Regions from separate parts of the Sphingomonas piscis genome, predicted to be linked through region 3. Evidence: predicted binding sites of a transcription regulator. Region 3 holds the regulator's gene; each other region holds the start of a gene.
The links. The regulator LexA, encoded in region 3, represses DNA repair genes until DNA is damaged. The targets are predictions, from matches to a motif close to GTTCCNCNCTTGTTCT.

Region 1 (2,199 bases), 460 kb from region 3:
TTGTTGCCTTCCGCGCGCCAATGGTGCCGTAGCCGACCGCCATGAAACACGCGTTGGGCCGAGGGCGAGGTTGGTCCGGCCTGATTGCCTGGTGACGCCGCGCTGGCACGGGCCGGCAAATGCACGTTCACGGCAGCGGTCAAGGTCCAACGGCGTTGGGCCCCGCCCAGGGAGCGGTGAAGCCTGTCCGGGGCAGCAAGCAGCGGACCCGCGCATTTCGCAAAAGAAATGGGGGCCGGCATTGCTGCCAGCCCCCACTGCGCCGAGCGAAGGATCTGCCGGTGTTCGTGTCCTGAAAGCCCCGCCCCTACGAATAGGTTTGCGACCCCGCTTCTCGATCCTGGCTCACCAGCTCAGGCGTCGCGTCCGTTCGAACCGCCTCCTGCCAGGCAGGGACCAATCTCTTTACTCGGGTGCGCCAGCCTCTTCTTGCCCAAGCATGAAGGCGGCCTCGCTTCCTTTTCAAGCCACTGGCCTGATCCGTAAGGATCTGGGCAACTCGACTTTTCGCGGCCCTTCTTGGGATGACCCTCTCGTGCTGACCTGATCGTTCCGAAGAACAACCCGCCGTGCGCGAGTGGAAGATCATCTCTTCCGGCGCCTCTTCCGGCTGAATTTTAGCTCCTGATCCGAAGATCGCTTGCCTTGCTCGGCCGGTGGAGATCGGTTCTTTGAACCCCGCCGCTCCGTCCGTTCCCTTGCGGTCCCTTCCGGTGAGGCCGGGCGCTCCGTCCCGATCACCCATTCCTTATGAACCTCGCCACGAGTCGCTCAAAGCAAGAAATGTTAGTTTTGACCTGTGGATAACGGGGATATCGGGCATGAAGCCTTCGCACCCGCAACAATGGTGCTGACTCACGCTGAATAACGTTCGAACGCCACCATCTCGTTGAGCTGCTTGACCCAGTCGATCCGCTCCGCTGTCTGGATCTGCGCCGTCGGGACGATCGCGTCGGGATTGTCGAGAGTCGCGATCTGAACGTCCGTCTGGTTGGGGAAGATGACCGGGTTCAGGTAGAATAGCCCCGTCCCGCAATTGGGGCAGAATTGCCGGCGCCCGTCCGCCGACGATTCATAGGTCTTGAGTTCGCCTTCGATCAGGAGGTCGCTGCTCTGCACCAGCGCCCAGCCGACGAACGGCGCGCCTGAATGGCGGCGGCAGTCCTCGCAGTGGCAGATGGCCTGGTGAATCGCCTCTTCCGGCATCTGATACTTCACCTGCCCGCAATGGCATCGTCCGGTCAGCATCTCTAAGGTCCCCTTTTGTTCTTGGGCGCACCCTGCCATAGTCGTCCTACTTTCTCCAGCCTGATGATTGCGGTCCGGTGACACCCCGCCTACCTCCCACCCGTGCCTGAAGCCCCTGCCCTGACCGACGAGCCCACCTTCCTGACGGGCCTTAACCCGCCGCAGCGGGAGGCGGTGCTGACCACCGAAGGCCCGGTGCTGGTGCTGGCCGGGGCGGGTACCGGCAAAACGTCGGCGCTGACCGCTCGCCTCGCCTATCTGATCGCCAGCCGGCGCGCCTGGCCCAGCCAGATTCTCGCCGTCACCTTCACCAACAAAGCGGCGCGCGAGATGAAGGAGCGCATCGCTCACATTTCGGGCGGCGCAGTCGAGGGCATGCCCTGGCTCGGCACCTTCCACTCGGTCGCGGCGCGCATGCTTCGGAGCCATGCCGAGCTGGTCGGGCTGCAGAGCAATTTCACCATCCTCGACACCGACGACCAACTGCGCGTCCTCAAGCAGTTGATCGCTGCCGCCAACCTTGACGAGAAGCGCTGGCCCGCCCGCCAGCTTGCCGGCCTGATCGACCGCTGGAAGAACCGCGGCTGGACCCCCAAGCAGATCGATGCCGCCGAAAGCGAAGCCTACGCCAACGGTCGCGGCGCCGACCTCTACGCGCAATATCAGGAGCGGCTGCGGACGCTGAACGCCTGTGACTTCGGCGACCTGCTGCTGCACATGCTGACCATCTTCCGCGAGCATGCGGACGTGCTGGAAGGCTACCGCGACCGCTTCCGCTACATCCTGGTCGACGAATATCAGGACACCAACAGCGGCCAATATGAATGGCTACGGCTGCTGGCGGAGCCGCGCCGCAACATCTGCTGCGTCGGCGACGACGACCAGTCGATCTACTCGTGGCGCGGGGCGGAGGTCGCCAACATCCTGCGATTCGAAAAGGATTTCCCCGGC
Region 2 (2,199 bases), 1.3 Mb from region 3:
TGAGAGCAGCAGTCAGGCTGGCATCCTGTGCACGTCCATACCAACCCGCGCGTAGAGCTATCGTCAGGAAGGCACATCCTGCGGTGAAAACTCCTGCAAACCACGTGCCGTTGCGCAATGCACGCTTGCACCGAAGCTCAAATGCTGAGGCATCCATGCGCACATGGTAAAGCGACCAACGTCCGCGTTCCACCCATTGCGTAGGCTATGGGACGCTCATTCTGCATCACATCGCAGTAGAAAGAAGGAATTTCGTCAACTAACCTTTTGGAAAGGCACGGAGGTTCAGTAGGCGCTTAAGTCTAATTGGGTGCGTGCCGAATTCAGGGGTTGTTTCATGAAGTTGCGTTTGCTTGTTGCCGCCGGAGCGCTGGCGCTCGTTTCCACCAGCGCGATGGCTGGGGACCCGTTTGACGATGCTCGTTACTACATGGGCATCAAGAAGAATGAGGATGCTCTGAAGCTGATCGACAGCGGTCAGTTCGACATCAACATGCAGACAGACGAAGGGTACTCGCTGCTCCACTACGCGGCTGACAATGGCAATCTGGAGATGGTCAGAGCACTGCTGCAGCGTGGAGCGGACCCCACCTTGAAGTCTGCCCGCGGATCGACGCCTTACGACATGGCGATGACAAGCACGATTAAGGTGCTGCTGGCCAAAGCACAGGCTCAGGAAACACGAGCGACGACCGGAGCATCTGCGGACGAAATTGCGAGTGATCTGCCAGCTCAGCCGACGCGGTCTGCGCCCGGTCCAAAAAATGGCGCTGGTATGTGTGCCGCGGTTCGCGCGGAGAAGGTCAACGACGGCCGATCGCCTGCGCTTCGACCAATCTTGAAGGCGCGCGACGCGATCTGGTACAATCATCCGGAAGAACTGGCGGCGCTGCTCGATGATTGCGTGGATGCTAACGCGAAGGACGGTGGGACCACCCTTCTTCATATTGCGGCTGAGCGAGATCGCCTTGACGCGGCTAAGATCCTTCTGGAGCACGGTGCAAGCCGGAATGCACGCGACGAGGATGGGAAAAATCCGGCCGCTTACGCTCAATCACCCGAGATGAGGGCGCTTCTGGGTCCAGCCACGACGGCCACGGCAAAGGCGAAGGGCGCTGCTGCCAAAGGTGATCGTAAGGAGTGTGAGCAAAAGTTTCAGGCTGACGCTGCACTCGCCAGCGACAGCACGGGCAAGGCGAGAGCATATCGTCGGTGGCAGCAATGTCTCAAAACTGGCCTGTACTGGTAGAACCTGCGCTTCCCGAGGGCCTACAACTAACGTCCACTTTCCACCCATTCCGGACGTTCGCTGAGGGTCGGCGATCAATCCCAAGCGGACCTCGGCTGAGTCGACGTCTTGCCGAACCGTTCCTGTTATGTTCTCACCAGCAAATGGACCGAGAACGACTTTCCCTGATTCTTCAGACCTCCCCGACCTGGGTGCGCCTTGGCCTGACCGTACGCGACGCGGCGTTGCGGGAGCGGGCGGCCGATGCACTGGCGGCGACGATCATCGAGCGGCTGGACGAGCCTCTGACGGTGCCGGACGTCAACCAGATGCCGTTGCCATTGTGACGTGTCGGCCAATACCCGCCTCAAGGACCTGCACGACCTTGCCCGCAACAAGGCAAGCCTGAAGATCGAGTGCCGCACCTGCCAGCATGTTAGGCTGTTCCATGCCGAACGCTTTGCCCGCTTCTGCATGCTTCGCAGCTGGAACCCGAACCTTGCCAGCCTCAGCACCCGGCTGGTTTGCAAGCAGTGCGGCGCCCGCAATGCGCACCTGAGCGCTGTTCCTGACAAGCCGGGCTCCGACCCGTTCCCGCAGGGCGAGGCGGCGTGGAAGCAGCTGCATCGGCGCTTGCGGGATTGAGCAAGGCGCAGCTTCCGATAAGCTGTCCGTCATGTGCAACCTCTACCGTCTCAAGAAGTCGAATGCCGAGATCGCCCAGCTGTTCGACGCCACGCTTGGCGACGTCGGCAATGCGGGCGGCGGTGAGGTCTATCCCGGCTATCCGGGTATTGTTGTTGCGCCCCAAGCCGGAGGCGGTTCGGCAAAAGCCCTCCAGGTGCGCTCGATGATCTGGGGCTTTCCCTTGGTGCTGAAGGGCAAGAATGGCCAGCCGCTGAAGCCCAAGCCGGTCAACAATGCTCGGGCCGACAAGCTCGACACCTTCATGTGGCGCTTCAGCTTTCAGG
Region 3 (2,199 bases):
GATCGAGGATGCGATTGCGGACGGCCGCAACTTCCAGGAGGCCGCGGCCGCCGCCAAGGTGACGATTGAACAAACCCCGCTGATCACCGCCAACGGCGCTTCGCGGGCAAACCCCTCCTTCAAGCTGCCGCCGGAACTCGCGCCGGCGGTGCAGCGGGGCTTTGAGCTTGGCGAGAGCGACGATCCGGAGATCGTTGCCTTGAACCCTGAAGGAACGGACAACGTCCTTGTGGGTCCCGCGCAGGTCGTGGCGCCGGCCCCTGCACCGCTTGCGTCCATTCGCGACCGCGTCTCGGCTGACTGGGTGCGTAAGCAAGCGGGCGACCGGGCGAAGGCCGCGGCAACCGCCATTGCAGCCAAGGTCGCGCGCGGCATGCCGCTGGCGCAGGCTGCGGCACAGGCCGGGGTCACCCTTCCAGCCCCGCGGCCAGTTGCCGTGCGAAGACTGCAGCTGGCAGAGATGCAGGGGCAGGTGCCCGCCTCCATCCAGGCGCTTTTCACCCTCACGACGGGGAAGAGCCGCATGGTGGCGGACCCCGCCGGCGGCGGCTTCGCGGTCGTGAAGCTGAACGGGGTCACGCCGGGTAATGCCGTGTTGCAGCCTGGTCTCATCGCTCAGGTCCAGAAGGACTTCCAGGAAGCGACATCGACCGACTATGCACGCCAATTCCTAACCGCGGTGCGCAAGAACATCGGTGTCAGGCGCTACGACGACGCCATTGCCGACGCGAAGAAACGGATTCTCGCCGGATCGTGAGTGAACGAGGCTCTTGACCGGAGCCGTTCCGTTTCATAGACGTTCTCCGTTCGTTCCATTCGGAACAGGGAGTGGCGCCGATGTTGACTTCGAAACAGCATGAATTGCTGATGTTCATCAACGAGCGGCTCGGCCGCACAGGAGTGAGCCCGAGCTTTGATGAGATGCGCGAGGCGCTGGACCTCAAGTCCAAGTCGGGCGTGCACCGGTTGATCTCAGCGCTGGAGGAGCGGCAGTTCATTCGCCGCTTGCCCAATCGCGCCCGTGCCCTCGAGGTGCTGAAACTGCCCGAAGTGAAGAATACCGCGGTGCCGACGCCGAAGAACGCGATCCCCGTGGCAGCGAACGACACGATCGAGATCCCCCTTCACGGCCGGATCGCCGCCGGCACGCCAATCGAAGCACTGCAAGGAACGGAGAGCTTTTCCGTGCCTGCGGCCCTGCTCGGCCCGGGCGAGCATTATGCGCTGGAGGTTTCGGGCGACTCCATGGTCGAGGAAGGCATTCTCGATGGGGACTTTGCGCTGATCCGCAAGGTGGACACGGCGCGCGAGGGCGAAATCGTGGTGGCGCTGGTCGACAATGAGGAGGCGACCCTGAAAACCTTCCGCCGCGAGGGACAGATGATCCGTCTCGATCCGGCCAACCGCAATTATAAAGCGCAGCGCTACGAGCCGCGGCGCGTGCAGATCCAAGGCAAGCTGGCGGGCTTGATCCGGCGTTACTGAGGACTCGTGGTGGCCGCCCAGGGGTGATCGCCTACCTGAGCAGCAACACTTGCCACGTGCGGGGTGCTACCAAGGGTGATCGCAAGGCCGCCGGTCTGCTCCAGAAACTTCCGGTCGGCCTTCAACAAGGTGCCGATTGCGGCGAAGGCCACGGGCGCAAGGCCAAGCCAGCGGATGGGGCTTACCCATAGGCAGATCCACAATCCGCCCGCAGCGAACAAGGCGAAGCACCAAGTCGGGATGGATGCAACCGTCGCAACCGCGCCCGTCGTGCCCGCCACTGCATGCGCAATGCCGAGTAGCAGGCCGAGTGCCCAGCTCGTCGGGGCCCACAGCGGAGCGCCCAGGCCGATCGCGTCGGCAAGCAGTGCGGCAGCCTCCAGCGGCATGATCACGAAGGTGGTGAGCGGGATGGCGAGAATGTTGGCGCCGACGCCATAGAGCCCCGCCTTGTGGAAGTGGAACAACGCAAAGGGGATCAGCGCCGCTTCGACCGCCAGCCCGGTGGCGATCATGCCGCCGAACCAGCGCAGCCCCCTTGCCCACCACGGCTCCTCCCGCGCCTGGAGGTGGCGGCGAGCCCATGCGCTCGAGTGAAGGGCGATGATCGCGGCAACCGCGGCGAAGCTGAACTGGAAGCTGGCGCCGGCGATGGCTTCCGGCCGGAACAGCAGGACGACGAGAGCGCCGACGGCGAGCAGCCGCATGCTGAGC
Region 4 (2,199 bases), 840 kb from region 3:
GGCGGCGGCTACCGTCATCCGCTGTCCGCTGCGTTCAATGGTGACGATGGGCGGGCCGTCCACAGCAATGGGGTCGGATATCATCACCGGCCGCTGCACCGACGGTCCGCTTCGGAACGGCACTTCCGCCGCTTCGCTCCGCCGCCCAAGCTCACGCACCGGCGGCTTCTGGTGGGTGGGCAAGCTGTCGATCTGCGCCTGCACCTCCGCGCGCCGGGCCCAGCGCGCACCGGGGCGCCAGCCGCCGCCGCGCGGGCAGGAGCAATCCTCTATCCGGTTGCCGATGTCCGGCGGATCGGTGGGATCGAATCGGCGGGCGGGCGGCGGCGCAACAGCGTCATGCCGCCTGGCGGACGCCGCCCCGATCCGCCGCAGCCGATCGATGGGAAGGTCCGGCAGGAAGAGCGAGGCGACCCTCGGCATCACTGCCCTCCATGATCCAGTGGTGAGGCTCGCCGCCACGCTGGCGGACGAGATGGATGTTCCAGCGAGGACGGCCGACGCCCGGCACCGGAAGCTCAGCCGACGGCACGCAGCCCACAGTCCAGCGGGTTACGGCGCAGGACGGTTGGACGAGGGGCTCGGCACCATTCTTGCGCCACTTGCGAAGCATCAGCGCCATGGTCCCGCTCTGCTCGGCAGCCAGTTGCAGCCGCCGGGTCGCGGCCATCGGCACCTGCCCAACCTCACCAACCACCGCGGCCAGGCCGCCATGACGAAGCCCCTCTTCCATCACCGCCAACACATCCTCGTCGCGGCGGCATTCGGCCTGGATCAGCCGGTCGGGAGTCAGCCCCGCCTGCGCCAAACCGGGGGCAAACAGGTCGCGCCAGCGAAGAGCCCACAGCACCGGATAGGCCGATACGCGCGCCGTGATACCGGCGATGAACAGCAAGGCCGCGGCATCGTCGTTGATTTTGGAACTGGCGCCGGCCACCTCGTGCAAGGCCCCAAGCAGCAGCCCGCCGCCAAGCCGCGAATCCATGGCCTCGACTCCGAACGACAACACGCCGGACGCATCGGTACGGCCCGCCATCTCGATGGCGCGAACCTCGGCACGAAGCGCTTCCAGGCGCGGATCGGATGATGGCAAAGCAAGGGTCACGGCGACTCGAACGACTCATTTGTTCTCTTTATGTTCCGTGAGTCGCAGGCCAGAGTCAACCAACTCCCATGCTTATTCGAGGGATGCGGTGACGCTGCTGAATGGACGGGCGAGTGCATCTCCAACGGCGAAAAAGGCGATCGATGCCGCCGTTGCGCCAACGAAGATGAAGCAAGCAAACTCCAGCAGGCGGCCGACCAGGCGATTATCCTCGAACCGCGAGCCGGTGGTCGGGCGCTGCGCCGCACGTCGCTCGATCGTTTCCGTTGCGACTGGACAGGCGAGCGACTTGTCCGGCTCGTGGATCACGGCATCCATCGCGATCACGTCTTGCGTCTGGACTCCAAACCGGTCCTCGCCTGACCACACCGCCCGGGCGATGATCACATGCTTCCCGCGCCGAATCTCGATATATTCCCCACGCCTGGGCGGCTGCCGCGACTGGATCAGCAGCCCGCGCGAGGACATGTTGAGGATGAGTGCGTCGCCCCAGCGCTCGGCGATGCGCATCCGCGCTTTGATGAGTACGTTGCGGCGCTGTTCCCGCGGTTTCACGTCTGCGACCCTCCCAGGCCGTTCGAAACGGCGCATGAGAGGTGAGGCGAACAGCCTCAGCAGTAACTTAACACCGGCACCGAAACGGATTCTTCTCCTCCGGTCGCACGTTTGTAGAGCACAAAAAAAGCGGCGGCGCCTTTCGACGCCGCCGCCCTTTTTCAACCGTTCGGCGAAAGCTTAGAGCTTCGCAGCAACGTTGTTGAAGGTCGTGCCCAGCTTGGTGCCGACGCTGCCCATGGCGGCAATCGCGGCAACGGCGATGAGGGCGGCAATCAGGCCGTACTCGATCGCGGTAGCACCATCTTCGTTCTTGATCAGCTTCAGAAACTTGGCCATCTCTGGTCTCCTATAGGCTCCACTTGCGGGGAACCTCTGTTCCCCCACCCGGCCGTTCCATCGCCCAGGTTGCAGCCTTCCTATCCGCGGACCGGTTGAGAAAGTTTTAAAGCCAGCAGTTTCCGTACGTTAACCAATATCGCGGCTCAGCCGCCGAAAAGTTCCTCCAATGCGCGTACCAAATCCCCGACCGGATCGCC

Region 1: G7077_RS11100 (ATP-dependent helicase) is a predicted target of LexA. The motif match lies at 1,255-1,270, and genes of this name have one in related genera.
Region 2: G7077_RS06795 (DUF6771 family protein) is a predicted target of LexA. The motif match lies at 1,368-1,383, and genes of this name have one in related genera.
Region 4: G7077_RS03875 (ImuA family protein) is a predicted target of LexA. The motif match lies at 1,127-1,142, and genes of this name have one in related genera.

The regions. Positions count from the first base shown of each region.
Region 1 is NZ_CP049869.1:2,189,701-2,191,899, reverse strand. It holds gene G7077_RS11105 (GFA family protein) at 856-1,248, opposite strand; gene G7077_RS11100 (ATP-dependent helicase) at 1,351-2,199, shown strand, end outside.
Region 2 is NZ_CP049869.1:1,378,821-1,381,019, reverse strand. It holds gene G7077_RS06800 (ankyrin repeat domain-containing protein) at 311-1,249, shown strand; gene G7077_RS06795 (DUF6771 family protein) at 1,393-1,575, shown strand; gene G7077_RS06790 (hypothetical protein) at 1,577-1,873, shown strand; gene G7077_RS06785 (SOS response-associated peptidase) at 1,905-2,199, shown strand, end outside.
Region 3 is NZ_CP049869.1:2,649,887-2,652,085, reverse strand. It holds gene G7077_RS13485 (peptidylprolyl isomerase) at 1-757, shown strand, start outside; gene lexA (transcriptional repressor LexA) at 838-1,485, shown strand; gene G7077_RS13475 (ComEC/Rec2 family competence protein) at 1,479-2,199, opposite strand, start outside.
Region 4 is NZ_CP049869.1:772,707-774,905, forward strand. It holds gene G7077_RS14385 (Y-family DNA polymerase) at 1-423, opposite strand, end outside; gene G7077_RS03875 (ImuA family protein) at 338-1,036, opposite strand; gene G7077_RS03880 (hypothetical protein) at 1,178-1,660, opposite strand; gene G7077_RS03885 (Flp family type IVb pilin) at 1,841-1,999, opposite strand; gene G7077_RS03890 (transglycosylase domain-containing protein) at 2,146-2,199, opposite strand, start outside.